DNA from 4 places in the Ideonella margarita genome. Region 1 is predicted to be linked to each of the others. Evidence: predicted binding sites of a transcription regulator. Region 1 holds the regulator's gene; each other region holds the start of a gene.
The links. The regulator sigma-54, encoded in region 1, starts transcription at its own class of promoters, with help from an activator protein. The targets are predictions, from matches to a motif close to TGGCANGNAANCTGCTTT.
Positions count from the first base shown of each region.

Region 2: AACH00_RS18675 (CmpA/NrtA family ABC transporter substrate-binding protein) is a predicted target of sigma-54. The motif match lies at 2,003-2,020, and genes of this name have one in related genera.
Region 3: AACH00_RS04970 (TorF family putative porin) is a predicted target of sigma-54. The motif match lies at 2,275-2,292, and genes of this name have one in related genera.
Region 4: exaC (acetaldehyde dehydrogenase ExaC) is a predicted target of sigma-54. The motif match lies at 2,181-2,198, and genes of this name have one in related genera.

Region 1 covers NZ_JBBUTI010000006.1:126,272-130,478, forward strand. The annotation lists gene AACH00_RS09925 (methyl-accepting chemotaxis protein) at 1-30, shown strand, start outside; gene AACH00_RS09930 (energy transducer TonB) at 44-382, shown strand; gene AACH00_RS09935 (THUMP domain-containing class I SAM-dependent RNA methyltransferase) at 357-1,694, opposite strand; gene AACH00_RS09940 (RNA polymerase factor sigma-54) at 1,691-3,205, opposite strand; gene lptB (LPS export ABC transporter ATP-binding protein) at 3,212-3,982, opposite strand; gene lptA (lipopolysaccharide transport periplasmic protein LptA) at 3,979-4,207, opposite strand, start outside.
Region 2 covers NZ_JBBUTI010000016.1:70,542-74,748, forward strand. The annotation lists gene ntrB (nitrate ABC transporter permease) at 1-500, opposite strand, end outside; gene AACH00_RS18675 (CmpA/NrtA family ABC transporter substrate-binding protein) at 568-1,848, opposite strand; gene AACH00_RS18680 (DUF3455 domain-containing protein) at 2,184-2,753, opposite strand; gene AACH00_RS18685 (anti-sigma factor) at 2,866-3,564, opposite strand; gene AACH00_RS18690 (sigma-70 family RNA polymerase sigma factor) at 3,566-4,207, opposite strand, start outside.
Region 3 covers NZ_JBBUTI010000003.1:110,063-114,269, reverse strand. The annotation lists gene AACH00_RS04980 (ammonium transporter) at 1-1,085, opposite strand, end outside; gene AACH00_RS04975 (P-II family nitrogen regulator) at 1,120-1,458, opposite strand; gene AACH00_RS04970 (TorF family putative porin) at 1,487-2,224, opposite strand; gene AACH00_RS04965 (YifB family Mg chelatase-like AAA ATPase) at 2,491-4,011, shown strand; gene AACH00_RS04960 (glycosyltransferase family protein) at 4,063-4,207, shown strand, end outside.
Region 4 covers NZ_JBBUTI010000019.1:7,865-12,071, reverse strand. The annotation lists gene AACH00_RS19345 (riboflavin synthase subunit alpha) at 1-152, opposite strand, end outside; gene AACH00_RS19340 (DUF779 domain-containing protein) at 190-567, opposite strand; gene exaC (acetaldehyde dehydrogenase ExaC) at 580-2,100, opposite strand; gene AACH00_RS19330 (sigma-54-dependent Fis family transcriptional regulator) at 2,409-4,207, shown strand, end outside.

The DNA of each region.
Region 1 (4,207 bases):
CCCCGCGCGGCCCTGGCGGCCCCGGTCTGAAGGAGCATTACCCATGTACAAGCGTTCCATCTCCAGCCTGCTGGCCGCCACCCTGCTGGGTGGCCTGATCGTGGCGGCACCGGCCGCCCACGCTGATCCGAAGATCATCAAGAAGGTGCCGCCGGAGTTTCCGGACGAAGCCATCCGCCGCAAGGTGAACGACGGCGTGCTGAAGACCAAGGTGAGCATCGACGGCGCCGGCAACGTGACCGACGTTCAGATCGTCGAAGCGATTCCCGCACCCGCCAAGGTGTTCTCGGGGGCCGCCACCGCAGCGCTGATGAAGTGGAAGTTCGAAGGGTCCGGCAAGCCGGACTCCGCCGACATCAGACTGGTGTTTTCTCAGGAGTGACGCGGCTGTCGCGGGCGGAGCCCGCGACCATGTCGAAGCGGAACATGCGGCACTCGATGGCGCCGTTCCACATCGGCACGCGGCGGCTTTCCTTCAGCCGCATCAGCGTCGGCAGCTTGGCCTCGGGTGTGAGCACCCAGGCGGTCCAGCCGGCGTACTGCTTCTTCCAGTGCGCTGCCAGGCGGGCGTAGAACTCGCCTGCATCGGCCGCGCCTTCAAACTTTTCGCCCGCGGTGTCGCGCTCGGCAAACCGACCAGGCCGCGCCATGCCGGCCGGGCCCTGGCCCGTGCCCTTGGGCGCAATCCGCTCACCATACGGCGGGTTCATCATGATCACGCCGTGGTCCGCCGGGGCGGGCCGTTGCAGCGCATCGCCGGTCTTGAAATCGATGGCCTTCAGCACGCCGGCGCGCTCGGCGTTGCGGGTGGCGAAGTCGGTCATGCGGAACGACACGTCGCCGGTCCAGATGGGCACGCGCGGCGCATGGATGGCGTCTTCGGCGTCTTCGCGCAGGCGGCGCAGGTCGCCCAGGTGGTCACGGAAGGGCAGCAGCTTCTCGAAGGCGAAGCGGCGGTTCATGCCGGGCGCAATGCCGCAGGCGATCTGCGCCGCCTCGATGGCGATGGTGCCGGCGCCGCAGCAGGGGTCGAGCAAGCCGCCGTCTTCCTCGCGGCCATGCCAGCCGGCCGCAGCCAGCATCGCGGCGGCCAGGGTTTCCTTCAGCGGGGCCTCGCCCTTGACCTCGCGCCAGCCGCGCTTGAACAGCGCCTCGCCGGAGAGGTCGATCGACAGGCTCGCGTATTCGGGCCCGAGGTGCAGCACCAGCGCCAGATCGGGGAAACGCGTGTCGACGCTGGGGCGCTCGCCGCAGGCGTTGCGCATCACGTCGCAGACACCGTCCTTGATGCGCAGGGCCGCGAAATTCAGGCTCTGCAGCGGTGAACGCCAGGCCGACGCATCCACCCGCAGCGTGTTGCGCGGCGTGATCCAGTCGTCCCAGCGCACCCGGCAGGCCATGTCGTACAGGTCGTGCTCGTCGCGGTACTGGCCGTCGATGACCTGCCACAGCACGCGCTGGGCCAGGCGGCTGCCCAGGTTCAGGCGCATCGCCATGTCGATGTCGCCGTCCACATACACGCCGCCGCGGCCGGCCTCCAGCTGGGTGCCGGGGGGCAGCAGGCGGGCGCATTCGTCGAGCAGGAAGGGCTCGGTGCCCACCGCGCAGGTGAGGAACAGCACGCCGGTCTCGATGTCCGACGCGGTGCGGGCGGGTGCGGCCACGCGGCGCGGTGCGGAGTTGTCTTCAGTCATAGCGCCTTGCGCAGGTTGGCGGGCGCGATCTTCAGCGCTTCGCGGTATTTGGCGACGGTGCGGCGGGCCACCTGGATGCCCTGCTCTTCGAGCATGTCAGCGATCTGGCTGTCCGACAAGGGCTTGACGGTGCTTTCAGCCGCGACGAACTGCTTGATCAGGGCGCGCACCGCCGTGCTGGAGGCGTTGCCGCCCGCATCGGTGTTGAGCGACGAGCCGAAGAAGTACTTCAGCTCGAAGGTGCCGTAGGGCGTGGTCATGTACTTCGCGGTGGTGACGCGCGAAATGGTCGATTCGTGCAGGCCGAGTTCGTCAGCGATCTCGCGCAGCACCAGCGGCTTCATCGCAATCTCACCGTGGGTGAAAAACGCCTTCTGCCGCTCGACGATGGCCTGCGACACACGCTGGATGGTCTCGAAGCGCTGCTGGATGTTGCGGATGAACCAGCGGGCCTCCTGCAGCCGGGCAGACAAGTGCCCCGCGCCGCGCTGGCCGCGGATGGCCTGGGCGTACAGGTCGCTGACCTTCAGCTTGGGCATCACGTCGGGGTTCAGCACCACCTTCCAGTTGCGGCCCGACTTCATCACGATGACATCCGGCACGATGACCAGACTCTCGGCATGCACAAACGGCCGGCCGGGCTTGGGTTCGCACGCCACGATCATGGCCTGCGCCGCCTTCACCGTCGGCTCGTCGCAGTTGGTCAGGGACATCAGCTTCTTGATGTCGCGGCGGGCCAGCAGGTCCAGGTGGCCCTGAGCGATGGTGATGGCGCAGGCGCGCCCCGGGCTGGCCGCGCGCTGGCGAAGCTGCAGCACCAGGCACTCAGACAGGTTGGCCGCACCGACGCCGGTGGGCTCCATGCTCTGCAACCAGCGCAGGCCGCAGCGCAGCTGATCGAGCAGTTCCTCGCGTGCTTCATCGCCGGTGATGCCCAGCACGTCGGCCACCCGCGAGGCGATGTCTTCCAGCGTGCCGTCGAGGTAGCCGTCGTCATCCAGCGATTCGATCAGCACATGCACCGCGGCGGCGTCCTGCGCGTTCAGGCGCATGCCCAGCAGTTGCTGGCGCAGATGATCCTGCAGCGACGGGCCGTGGCGATTGCGCTCCTGAGGCTCGAAGTCCTCGTCGCCGCTGGCGGTGCCGCTGCCGGCGCTGGGCGTCTCGCGGATGCCGTCGAAGTCATCGCGCTCGGTCCCGTTTTCCCAATCGTCACGCTCGGTCGATCCGAACTCGGCGGCGTCGAGTGTGGCCGGCTCCTCGCCGCCTTCGCCCACGCTGCTGCCGGCCGAGTCCGCTTCTTCGCGGGTGCTGGCCGAGGCGCGGTCGGGGGCGCTGAAATCGAACGGGGTGGCGTCTTCCTCGGGCTCGAGGAAGGGGTTCTGTTCGAGCATCTGCTCGACTTCCTGGTGCAACTCCAGGGTAGACAGCTGCAACAGCCGGATCGATTGCTGCAACTGGGGCGTCAGCGCCAGATGCTGGGACAGGCGAACCTGCAGAGTCGGTTTCATGCCGCCTTACATCTTGAAGTGCTCACCGAGATAGACCCGGCGCACGTCCGGGTTCTCGATGATGTGTTCAGGCGTCCCTTCGGCCAGCACAGCGCCTTCACTGATGATGTAGGCCCGGTCGCAGATACCGAGGGTTTCGCGCACGTTGTGGTCGGTGATCAGCACACCGATGCCACGCGCCTTGAGGAAACTGATGATGCGCTGGATCTCGATCACGGCGATCGGATCAACGCCGGCAAACGGCTCATCCAGCAGGATGAAGCGTGGCTGGGTGGCCAGCGCGCGGGCAATCTCGACTCGCCGACGCTCACCACCCGACAGCGCAGGCGCGGGGGAATCGCGCAGGCCGGTCAGGCTGAGGTCGTTCAGCAGGCCGTCGAGCTGGCGCTGGATCTCGTCAGCCTTGAGCGACTTGCCCTGTGGGTCGTACTGCAGCTCCAGCACGGCGCGGATGTTCTCTTCGACCGTGAGCTTGCGGAAGATCGAGGCTTCCTGCGGCAGGTACGACAGACCCAGGCGCGAGCGCTGGTGGATCGGCTTGCGCTCGATCTGCTGGCCGTCGATGCGGATCTCGCCGGCATCACAGCGCACCAGGCCCACCACCATGTAGAAGGTGGTGGTCTTGCCGGCGCCGTTCGGGCCCAGCAGGCCCACCACTTCACCGGCGCCCACCGACAGGTGCACATTGCGCACCACGGTGCGTGCCCCGTAGGCCTTGCGCAGGCCAGTGGCCTCCAGCCGGCTCTCGGCCGACCCTGCAACCGCCGCGGTGCTCAACGGGCGTCTCCGCCGCCGTTGCGGTTGGTGGCTGGTGCCGGCGCGGGGTCAGGCTCGGCCGCCCGCGGGGTGAACACCAGGCGGGCCTTGCCCGTGGTGCCCGGGCCGGTGGCGGCACCGCCTTCGAAGACGATGGTGTCGGCGCGCTGGTCGTAGGTGATGGTGTCGGCGCTGGCTTCGTCGGACACCTTGCCCGCGCGCAGCACGCGCAGCTTGGCACTGCCA
Region 2 (4,207 bases), on a different contig from region 1:
AGGCCGATCGGCAGCCAGGCCAGCGGCGACACCGGCTTGAGCAGGCTGATCAGCGGCGACACCATGCGGTTGATGAAGGTGAAGCGCCCGATGATGAAGCCCAGCGGAATGCCCACCAGCGCCGCCAGACCGAAGCCCACCGCCACCCGCTCCAGCGAGAACAGGATGTTCCAGCCGATGCCCTGGTCGTTCGGCCCGTTGCGGTAGAACGGATCGGCGAACAGCTTGACGGCGGCTTCCCAGGTTTGCATCGGCGTCGGGATGCCGCTGCCCGACTTGATCGTCAGCAGCGCCCAGATGCCGATCATCAGGCCCAGGCCCAGCACCGGTGGCAGCACCTGCAGCCACAGGCCGCGCCAGTCGAAGGGGCTGCGGGCGGGCTTCGGTGGCGCCACGACGGCAGCGACAACGGCAGGCGCAACGGCTGGTGCGTCAGTGCCCGCAGGCGCCGAGGCGGTGGGTGTCGGGTTCATCGGGCTGTGAAAAACGGCGCTGACCATGGTGGGCTCCAGTGCGTGGCAACAGGTGAGGGCGGCGGCAACAGACGCCGTCCGGAGGTGATCAAGGTCAGGCGCGCACGGCGAAGCTGTCGGCGTACTTCTTCGGATCCTTGCCGTCCCAGACCACGCCGTCCATCAGCTTGCTGGTGCGCATCACGTCCTTGGGCACGCTGATCTTCAGGGCCGAGGCGGCCTGCTTGTAGATGTCGATCTGGTTGATCTGCTTGGCCACGCCCAGGTAGTCCGGGTGATCCTTCAGCAAGCCCCAGCGCTTGTGCTGGGTGAGGAACCACATGCCGTCGCTGAGGTACGGGAAGGTCACCGCGCCGTCGTTGAAGAACTTCATGTGGTTGGGGTCGTCCCAGGTCTTGCCCAGGCCGTTCTGGTAGCGGCCCAGGATGCGCTGGTTGATCGCGTCGACGCTGGTATTGACGTAGGCCTTGTCGGCGATCGTCTCGGCCATCTTGTTCTTGTTCGACAGGTTGGCGTCGATCCACCGGCCGGCTTCCAGCACGGCCATCACCACGGCGCGGGCGGTGTTCGGGTATTTCTTGACGAAGTCGCCCGTGGTGCCCAGCACCTTCTCGGGGTGGTCCTTCCAGATGTCCTGGGTGGTGGCGGCCGTGATGCCGATGTTGTCGATGATGGCGCGGTGGTTCCAGGGCTCACCCACGCAGTAGCCGTCCATGTTGCCCACGCGCATGTTGGCCACCATCTGCGGCGGCGGCACGGTGATGACCTTGGCGTCCTTCATCGGGTTCACGCCCGCGGCGGCCATCCAGTAGTACAGCCACATCGCGTGGGTGCCGGTCGGGAAGGTCTGGGCGAAGGTGTATTCGCGCTTGTCCTTGGCCATCACCTTGGCCAGCGACGGGCCGTCCACCGCGCCAGCGTCGGCCAGCTTCCTGGAGAGCGTGATGGCCTGGCCGTTGTTGTTCAGGGTCATCAGCACGGCCATGTCCTTCTTCGGACCGCTCACGCCGAGGTGCACGCCGTAGATCAGGCCGTACAACACATGCGCCATGTCGAGCTCGCCGTTGACCAGCTTGTCGCGCACGCCGGCCCAGGAGGCTTCCTTGGTCGGGATGATCTTGATGCCGTACTTCTTGTCGAAGCCCAGCACCGAGGCCATCACCACGCTGGCGCAGTCGGTCAGCGGGATGAAGCCGATCCGCACTTCTTCCTTCTCGGGCTTGTCCGAGCCCTGGGCCCAGGCACCACCCGGCAGCAAACCGGCGCCGGCCACGGCCGCACCGGCGGCCTGCAGCACGAGGCGGCGGCTGAGATCGGGGGCGGTGCTCGCGGTCACATCACGCGAAGACGGCGCGGCGTTGTCGGGGGAATGCATGGGGCAAGTCCTTCGTGCTGGATGAAAGTGAGACGGCAAAAAAGAAGGCGCCCGACAACCCGACGCTGAAGCCGGGTCGGTCGGACGCCTTTGTCCAAATCCGCTTGGTAATACAACTTGATCGTGCAGCCCACCGTTGGACTGCAGGCATGCACATGCAAACGGTGTGCCAAGCGGGTTTTGCCGGCTCACCCTCCTTGCGAAGGGCTGACCGATGAGGGGTTGCACCAGTGCTGTGCCCAGAGGGCGGCACTTGATGGTGCGGCGCACCATCAGGGCGCTGCGCCACCAGGGTAATGCGTGGCCCGGCCGGAGCCGGGCTCAGGGCTGCCGGCTCAGTTGGCGGCGTAGAACACGTAGTCGGCCTGGTAGGCCACCACGCGGCGCTGGCCGAGCTTGTCGCTGCTGCAAGCTTCAGCCGGGGCGACGCCGCCCTTGGTGTTCAGGCGCTGGATGTAGCTCACGCCCTGCATGGCGCCCATGCCGGTGGCCGGGTCGGCCTTCACCAGCTGCAACGGGATGCTGCCGGCCATGGCCGGGGCCACGGCGACTTGCTTGCCGGTGACCTTCGAGCCGTCCATCGATTCCCAGGTCGGGCCGGCGTAGTACTTGCCGACGGCCTTGCCGCCCGCGTCCGTCAGGCCGGCCACCGGGCCCACGAAGGCCCATTCCATCGCGCTCGGCATGTCTTTCTTGGCGCGGCACTCATAGGTCAGCTCGCCCTTGCCGACGGTGAACATGGTCTGGCGCTGGCCGGCCGGCACGCGCACGGCTTCAGGCAGGCTGGCGTTGTCGATCTTCGGCGCCATGGCGGCCGGGGCCATGCTGCCGCAGGCGCTCAGCACGGCGGCGGAGGCGATCAGGGTGATCAGGGTGGCGGCGCGAACGAGAGGGTGGCGGTTCATGGCGGATCCTTTTTGACGATGTGGGCTGCGAAAAAAATAGAGGTGCCACTCGGGGCACCTCTACTTGTACGCAGCCGTTGCCAGAACGGATGCAGGCCGATGCCAGAAACTTTCAGGTTTCCAGTTTGCCCACCGAAATGATCGGGCCGGTGGGGGCGCCTGTGGGCGAGCCACCGTCGGGCTCGACGCTCACGGCAAACGCGGCGGTGTCTTTCAGCAGCTTGGCCCGCAGCACCTGGGTGCTGTGGTCACCGGCCACCAGGCCGAGCGAACGCGGCGCGCCCTGTGCCGGCACGGCCCACAGCTCCAGCGCCCTGCCAGCATCCAGCGGCAGCGCATCCAGCGGCTTCAGCACCAGGGCGCGGCCATCTCCGCTGACGCTGGCGACGAACTTCGCCTTCGACAGCAGCGCAGGCCCGGCCGCCGCGGCTTCATTGGGCGACATGACGATCACCACGGGCGACTGCGCCGGCGGCGGAATGCTCAAGGCCACGCCCATCACCAGGGCCGCAGCGGTGGCAACACCAGTGGCGGCGCGCCAGGGCAACAGCCGTTGCCACCACGACAGCGGGGCTTCTGCCGCGCCGAAGAGGCGGGTTTCCAGGCGCGTCCACACAGCCGCGGTGGGGGCGACCGGCGGCACCGTGCTGGCCAGCGGCACCAGCGCGTCCTGCCAGCGGTTGACCGCCTGGCGCAGCGACGGATGGGCGGGCAGCAGGGTTTCGAGACGGCGGCGAGCGGCGCCACGCAGGGTGCCCAGCACATAGTTGGCGGCCAGGCGATCAGCGAGGCGGGGGCGTGAATAGTCCATGTCAGCTCTCCAGCGCCTGAAGGGCGCCAGCGCGCTCCAGGCAGGTCCGCAGCGCCTGCAAACCGCGGCGCACCCAGCTCTTCACCGAACCCAGCGGCTGCTTCAGGTGCTCGGCCACCTCGGCATGGCTCAGGCCCTGGTAGAAGGCCAGCGCCAGGCTTTGCTGCTGCTCGCCGCTCAAGCCGCCCATGCACACCTTGATGGCGCGCGCCTGCACCGCCTGCCCGAGCAGGTCCATCGGTCCATCGTTGTCACTGGCCATCTGGTCAAGCATGTCGTCGTCCTGGTCCTCGGCGCCTGGTCGGCTGGTGACCCAAGTGGGTTCGGTCTGTTTGCGTCGCAGGCTGTCGATCGCCCGATTCCGGGCAATGCTCGTCAGCCACGTCATGGCCTGGGCGCGCTGCGCGTCAAAACCGCCGGCAGCCCCCCAGACCTTCACAAACACTTCCTGCAACAGGTCTTCCGCCTGTGCCCGGTCCTTGTTGATACGCAGGATGACGCCCAGCAGATGCGGTGCGGTCAGGTCATAAAGCGTGCGAAATGCCGCGCGATCACCCATCGCCACCCGGGCGAGGGTGCTGGCCAGCAGTTGCGCGCGGTCCTGGGCGGGCGGCGCGGTGGCTGAAGCGTTGGCCGAAGAGGG
Region 3 (4,207 bases), on a different contig from region 1:
ATGGCCACCAGGCCAGCCACTGCGCCAGACGCAGCGCCCAGCATCGAGGCCTTGCCCTTGTGCAGCGCTTCACCCACCGACCAGGCCAGCACCGCAGCGGCGGTTGCCACGAAGGTGTTCATGAAGGCCAGGGCAGCGAAGCCGTTGGCTTCCAGCGCCGAGCCGGCATTGAAGCCGAACCAGCCCACCCACAGCAGGGCGGAACCGACCATCGTCAGCGTCAGGCTGTGCGGGGCCATGGCTTCCTTGCCGTAGCCGATGCGCTTGCCGATCATGAAGGCACCCACCAGGCCAGCCACAGCGGCGTTGATGTGCACCACGGTGCCGCCTGCGAAGTCCAGTGCGCCCATCTGCCAGATGTAGCCAGCCTTGGCGTTCATCGCGTCAACCACTTCAGCGCCGGTGTAGGCGTCAGGGCCCATCCAGAACCAGACCATGTGGGCGATCGGGGCGTAGCTGAAGGTGAACCACAGCACCATGAACAGAAGCACGGCCGAGAAGCGGGCACGTTCAGCGAACGCACCGACGATCAGGGCGCAGGTGATGCCGGCGAACGTGGCCTGGAAGGCTGCGAACACGATCTCAGGGATGTAGACACCCTTGCTGAACGTGGCGGCGTTGGCGAAGGTGCCAGCGGCGTTGTCCCAGATGCCCTTCATGAACAGGCGGTCGAAACCACCGATGAAGGCATTGCCTTCGGTGAAGGCCAGGGAGTAGCCGTAGATGACCCACAGCACGACGATCATCGAGAACGTCACCATGACCTGCATCAGCACCGACAGCATGTTCTTGCTGCGGACCAGGCCGCCGTAGAACAGCGCCAGGCCAGGCACGGTCATCAGGATCACCAGCAGCGTGGAGACCATCATCCAGGCGGTGTCGCCCTTGTTGGGCACCGGTGCGGGTGCGGCCACGGCAGACGCGGCATCGGCAGCAGCCGAGGCAGCGGGCGCGACGGCAGCAGCCACTTCAGACGCGGCAGCAGCCACGGCAGGCGCCGAGGCCGCAGCCTCTTGCGCGAAGGCGGCCCCTGCAAAGCCCAGGACCGTGAGGCCCAGGGCGAGGGAAGCAATCAGCTTTCTCATGATTTGAATGTCTCTTGAGGTGTTGTGTGCGGACTCAGAGCGCGTCTTTGCCGGTCTCGCCGGTGCGGATGCGAACGACTTGTTCCAGCGGCGAAACGAAGATCTTGCCGTCGCCGATCTTGCCGGTGCGAGCCGAGGACTCGATGGCTTCAATCACGCGCTCGACCAGCGCGTCATCGACGGCTGCTTCGATCTTCACCTTCGGCAGGAAGTCCACCACGTACTCTGCACCGCGGTACAGCTCGGTGTGGCCCTTCTGGCGGCCGAAGCCCTTGACTTCGGTCACCGTGATGCCCTGAACGCCCATGGCGCTCAACGCTTCACGCACTTCATCAAGCTTGAATGGCTTGACGATGGCAGTCACCATCTTCATGGTTTGGCTCCTCTGGCGGATTTGTGAATCAGAAGTTGTACTTCAGGCCCAGCACCAGGGCGGTCTTGCCCAGGTTCTTGCCGTTCGCGGGGGATGCATAGGCCTTCACGCCACCAATGCTCTTGGTGTCGGTGGCGACCAGGGCCAGGCTCGGCACGAAGCCGCTGTAGTCCTTGCTCACGGTCAGCGACACGTCGGTGTAGCTGAAGTCACCGTTGTGGCTGACCTTCTGGTAGCCGACGTGCGGAGCGACCATCACGCCATTGCCGGCGTCGAAGGTGGCGCTCAGGTCGAGGTAGCCGCTGTTCTTGCTGTCGGCGAAACCGAACAGGTTGGTCACGCTGTGCGAGTACTTCAGGGTGTACACGTCAAAGCTCAGGGCACCGTAGATTTCGGTGGTGTTGGCGCTGACAGCCAGCTTGTTGCTGGGGTACTGGTAGGTCAGGGCGCCGACGTCCAGGGTCAGGCCGGGGCTGACTTCGCCCTTCCAGCCGCCGTACACGTCGATTTCGGCGCTGGCGTCACCACCGGCGTCCTTGATCCACTTGATCGACGAGGCCCAGGCGCCAACGTACACGCCGTTCGGCAGGCCCACGTCCACGCCAGCCGACACGGCCGGCTTCAGGCGCGACTGGGAAATGCCGCGATAACGGTAGTCGGAGGCCACGGCAGCGTTGAACGCCACGGTGGTGTCGGCCGCGAAGCTGATGGACGGTGCGGCGCAGGCCAGGGTCGCAACAGCCAGGGAGATCAGGGACTTCTTCATGGAGGGGCTCCGTTATGTGGGTTGAGTCAGAAATTGGGTCCGCTCTCTCCCTTGCAGCTTCCGTACCATGTTCCGGCTTGGTGCTTGTTCGTGCTCCCGGTGCATTCCGGGTGCGCTTGTGCCGCCAAATCGCACCGCCAATGTGCCAAGCCCGTAAATTGCACGCTTTTGGTGCATTTGTCCAGCATTCCCGACCGAGCAAGCCCGCCCCAGTCCGTCCGAAGAGGGATGGCTGGCCTGGCGCATGCCCCACAACATCGCGCCCCATGACATTGGCCGTGGTCTTCAGTCGCGCATTGGATGGTTTGACGGCACCCGAAGTGCAGGTGGAGGTGCACCTGGCCAACGGCCTGCCCAGCTTCACCCTGGTGGGCCTGGCCGACACCGAGGTGAAAGAGGCCCGCGAGCGTGTGCGCGCCGCCCTGGCCCAGAGCGGGTTCACCTTTCCCCACAACAAACGCATCACCGTGAATCTGGCGCCGGCCGACTTGCCGAAAGAGTCCGGCAGGTTTGACTTGCCCATTGCGCTGGGCATCCTGGCGGCGCAGGAGGTGATCGACATCCGCCGTCTGGCCAGCCATGAGTTCGCCGGCGAGCTTTCGCTGGCGGGTGAGCTTCGGCCGGTGCGTGGCGCCCTGGCGATCGCGCTGGCGGCGCGGCGCAGCTCGCTTGGGCGGCGGCTGGTGCTGCCCGCCGCCAGCGCCGCCGAGGCCGCGCGGGTCAGCGGACTCGACATCCGTTCAGCCAGCCACCTGACCGAGGTGGTGCAGTCGCTGCTGCTGGAAGATGCCGTCGCGCTGCCCCAGGCCCGAGCGCCTGAGCCCGGCCAGCGCCCGAGCGAGCCTGACTTGCGTGATGTGAAAGGCCAGGCCGCCGCCAAACGCGCGCTCGAAATTGCCGCCGCAGGTGCCCACAGCCTGTTGTTGTGTGGCTCACCGGGCACGGGCAAGTCGATGCTGGCGCAGCGCTTGCCGGGTTTGCTGCCGCCCATGACCGACGACGAAGCGCTGGAAGCCGCGGTGGTGCAGGGCGTGTCGGCGGGCGGTTTCAACCCGGTGGATTGGGCTCGCCGGCCAAACCGGACGCCGCACCACTCGGCCAGTGCGGTGGCGCTGGTGGGCGGTGGTTCGCCACCCCGGCCGGGTGAAATTTCACTGGCCCACGCTGGCGTGCTGTTTCTTGACGAGCTCCCTGAATTCCAGCGCGCCGCACTGGAGGCCCTTCGTGAGCCGCTGGAAAGTGGCCACATCACCATCTCTCGGGCGGCGCGGCAGGCGCGCTTCCCGGCCAGGTTCCAACTGGTGGCGGCGATGAACCCATGCCCGTGCGGCTGGCTGGGCGCGCAGGCCGCCACCGGCCGCAGCTGCCGCTGTACGCCCGACGCGGTGGCGCGCTACCAGGGGCGGCTGTCGGGCCCGCTGCTCGACCGCATCGACATGCAGCTCGATGTGCCCGCCGTGCGCCCTGCTGAACTGATGGCCCAGCCCGAGGGTGAAAGCAGCCCGGTGGTGGCCGCCCGGGTGGCCGCGGCCCGCGCGCGGCAGTGGGCCCGCCAAGGTTGCCTGAACAGCGCCTTGCCCACCGGCACATTAGATGCGCACTGTGACCTCACGCCCGAGGCCGCCGCCTTCGTGCGCAAGGCAGCCGAGCGGCTGGGCTGGTCGGGCCGCAGCCTGCACCGGGTGATGAAGCTCGCCCGCACCATCGCCGATCTGGCGGATGCCGACGAGGTGGGCCCCGCCGCGGTGGCCGAGGCGGTGCAATACCGCCGCAGCCTGCCTGAGTAATAAACTGGGCCGAGCCGGGGTGCTGCCCCGCACAAGAGACACGCCCCAGCCTTGCCGCGCCCGCTGACCATCGCCTTTCTGGCCTGCAACAAGAACCCTGATCGCTTCCGCGAGGACGCGTCGTGGCTGTACCGCTGCGACAACCTCGCCGCCGCGCTGGGTCAGGCTGGGCACTCAGTGCATCAAGGTCACTGGC
Region 4 (4,207 bases), on a different contig from region 1:
ACGGTGAGGCAGACGCCGTCACAGGCCACGCTCGCGCCAATCGCCAGCTCATGGGCAAAGCCGTCAGGGAACTGAAGCCGGAAGCTGCGCAGACCTGGGCGGTCGGAGATGCGGGCAATGGTTGCCACGCCTTGAACAATGCCGGTGAACATGAGGAAGCCTTCGGGGGCAGATGCAGACAGACTGCAATTATCCCCGGGGCGGCTGCGCCTCCGGCAGGGCTTCAGGTTCCGGCCACAGACGGCTCAGGGCCTTGAAGTGCAGGCCGTCGGCGTCTTCGAGCGAGAACGTGCCGAGCGAGCCCTGGCCCACATCAATCACCAGCTGCGTGGCCTGCAGGTACTCGGCCTGGGCCTCGCTGGCATAAAACGGCACGCCGCCGATCTGCCCGAGCAGCACGTCCGAGGCGTTGAGCCCCATTTCGCCCTGCACGAAGCACATCGGCGTGCTGCCATCGCAGCAGCCGTGTGACTGGTAGAACATCAGCGTGCCATGGCGCTGCTGCAATTCGCCAATCACCCGCAGCGCGTGTGGGGTGGCCACGACGGCCTCGCGGGTGCTGGTCATGTCAGCCGGTCCTCAGAAGAAGCCGAGCTTGTTCGGGTCGTAGCTCACCAGCAGGTTCTTGGTCTGCTGGTAGTGGTCGAGCATGACCTTGTGGGTTTCACGGCCGATGCCCGATTCCTTGTAGCCGCCGAAGGCCGCATGCGCCGGGTAGGCGTGGTAGCAGTTGGTCCACACGCGGCCAGCCTGGATCTTGCGGCCGAAATGGTAGGCACGGCTGCCGTCGCGCGTCCACACACCAGCGCCCAGGCCGTAAGGCGTGTCGTTGGCGATCTGCAGCGCTTCGGCCTCGTCCTTGAAGGTCGTCACGGCCAGCACCGGGCCGAAGATTTCCTCGCGGAAGACGCGCATCTGGTTGTGGCCCTTGAACAGGGTCGGCTCGATGTAATAGCCGCCGGCCAGGTCGCCCGGCATCTTGGCCGCATTGCCACCGATCAGCACCTGCGCGCCTTCCTGCTTGCCCACCTCCAGGTACGACAGGATCTTGTCCTGCTGCATGGCCGAGGCCTGCGCGCCCATCATGGTTTCAGTGTCCAGCGGGCTGCCTTGCTTGATGGCCGCAACGCGCTTGATGACCTTCTCGATGAAGCGGTCGTAGATCGATTCCTGGATCAGCGCGCGGCTCGGGCAGGTGCACACCTCACCCTGGTTGAAGGCGAACAGCACCATGCCTTCGATGGCCTTGTCGAGGAAGGCGTCGTCGTGCGCCATCACGTCGTCGAAGAAGATGTTGGGGCTCTTGCCACCCAGCTCCAGCGTGGCCGGAATCAGGTTGGTGGCCGCGGCCTGCGCAATGACGCGGCCGGTGGCGGTGGAGCCGGTGAAGGCGATCTTGGCGATGCGCTTGCTGCTGGCCAGCGGCATGCCGGCTTCACGGCCAAAACCGTTGACGATGTTCAGCACGCCCGGGGGCAGCAGGTCGGCGATCAGCTCGGCCAGCACCAGAATGCTGATCGGGGTGCTTTCAGCGGGCTTCAGCACCACGCAGTTGCCGGCGCCCAGCGCGGGAGCCAGCTTCCAGGCGGCCATCAGGATGGGGAAGTTCCACGGGATGATCTGGCCGACCACGCCCAGGGGTTCATGGAAGTGATAAGCGATGGTGTTGCCATCGATCTCGCTGAGCGCGCCTTCCTGCGCCCGCAGGCAGCCGGCGAAGTAACGGAAGTGGTCGACCGCCAGCGGGATGTCGGCGTTCAGCGTTTCGCGCATCGGCTTGCCGTTGTCCACCGTCTCGGCATAGGCCAGCTTTTCGAGGTTGGCTTCCAGGCGGTCGGCAATCTTCAGCAGGATGTTGGCGCGGGTGCCGGGCGGCGTGGCGGCCCAGGCGTCTTTCGCGGCGTGGGCGGCGTCCAGGGCCAGGTTGATGTCGGCCTCGGTGGAGCGGGCGGCCTGGGTGTAGACCTTGCCGCTGATCGGGGTGATGACGTCGAAGTAGGCGCCGCCGACCGGGGCCGTGAACTTGCCGCCGATGAAGTTGTCGTAGCGGGCCTTGAAAGCCACCGGTGCGCCGGCGCCGCCGGGTTGTGCATACAGCATGGTTGTCTCCTGCTTGTGTTCGGGCTGTTGGAAAAGTGCGGTCGGTGCCTGTGTTCAAACGCCGACGGTGCGCAGCCTCTTTCGCAGCGTTTGTGCCAGCCTGCTTTCAACAAGATTCACGCGATTTGATGTTGAAGGCGGGCCCGATTCCTGCGGCGAATGGGGGCAGGTGTTGCAGCCGCAGTGCGGCTGTACCGAACCTGAACAACCTGGCCCGGGATTTCTGCTGAAGCGCCCTTGAGGCGCACAACGACATGGCGGAAATCCCCATGAAATGGCCTGCATAAGTGTTCCCAAAGGAGACAGACATGGTCATGCAACACGCCACGCGCCCGAACATGCCGGTGGCCAACCTGCGCCGTGCGCGCCAGCAATTGAACAGTGCAGGCGCAGTTTCAGCCGAACTCATCGGGCCGGTGCTGGCCCGCTCATGGCAGCGCTGTGCCGACGCGGGCTTGTTGCCCAACGGCCGCAGCCAGGGCGTGCCGCATGCCAGCGCACCCCAGCTGCAACGGGCGCTGGTCCAGCAGCGGGAATTGCTGTCGCACGCTGAGCCGGTGATGGCCTTCCTGCATGAGCAGACGCGCGACAGCGGCAGCATGGTGGTGCTGGCCAATGCCGACGGCATGCTGCTGCACGCCACGGGGGATGCCGATTTCCTGCAGCGCGCCGAGCGCGTGGCCCTGCGGCCGGGCGCCACCTGGCAAGAGCGCTGGCGCGGCACCAACGCCATCGGCACGGCGCTGGCCGAAGACATTCCGATGGTGGTGCATGGCGGTGAGCACTATCTGGAGCGCAATGGCTTTCTCACCTGTGCCGCAGCGCCCATCCACGACTCGGCCGGCCGATTGCTCGGAGCGCTGGATCTGTCTGGCGACCACCGCGGCTACCACCGCCACACGCTGGGCCTCGTGCGCTCTGCCGTGCGCATGATCGAGCACCGGCTGTTTGATACCCGCCATGGCGCTGGCCTGCGCCTGCGGCTGCACAGCCACCGCGAAGGCCTGAACAGCGTGACGGAAGGGCTGCTGGCGCTGTCGGCCGATGGCTGGATCACCGGCGCCAACGAGGCGGCCTTGCAGATGCTGCAGCTGCGCTGGGCCGATGTGGGCGCGGTGCAGGTGTCGCAGGTGCTGGAGGTGGGCATCGACCGCATCTGGGACCTGGCCCGCCAACCCGGGGCCACGCCGCCCTGCGTGGCGGCCTTGCGCGGTGGCCCGCTGTGGCTGCGTGCCGAGCCGGGTTACCAGAGCATCACGGTGCAGGTGCCGCAGCGCATGGGCCACGCCGAAGACGCCCGGGTGCCGGGGCAGCGGGTGGGTGAGGCTCCCTTGATGGCCCATGCTGCCGAGCCCGCCGCCGTGCACGCAGATGCCCTGTCAGCGCTGGACACCGGTGATGCCGCCATGCGCCAGGCCCTGCAACGCGCCCGGCGCGTGGTCGACAAGCCCATCGCCTTGCTGCTGCTCGGTGAGTCGGGCGTGGGCAAGGAGGTGTTCGCCCGGGCGCTCCATGCGTCCGGCCCGCGCAGCACCCAGGCGTTCGTGGCGGTGAACTGCGCCGCCTTGCCGGAAAGCCTGATCGAGGCAGAACTGTTTGGCTATCGGCCCGGCGCCTTCACAGGTGCGCATCGCGACGGCGCGCCCGGGCGAATCCGCGAGGCCGATGGCGGCACCTTGTTCCTTGACGAGATTGGCGACATGCCGCTGGCCATGCAAGGCCGCCTGCTGCGCGTGCTGCAAGAGCGGCAGGTGGTGCCGCTGGGCGGTGGCAAGCCCGTCAGCGTCGACATCCAGCTGATGTGCGCCACCCACCGGCCCCTGCGCGACGACATGCGCAATGGCCGCTTCCGTGAAGACCTGTACTACCGCATCAACGGCATGGCGCTGTCTCTGCCCGCTCTGCGCGACCGCGATGACCTGGGCGCGTTGATTGACCGCCTCTTGCGTGAGGTGTTGGCCGTGCCCGCTGCCGAGGCGGTGCCCGGCCTGTCGCCCGATGTGCTGCGCTGCATGGCTGCCTATGCCTGGCCGGGCAATCTGCGTCAGCTGTCGAACGCCCTGCGCACGGCCTGCGCGCTGATGGAGCCACATGATCGGCAGATTGA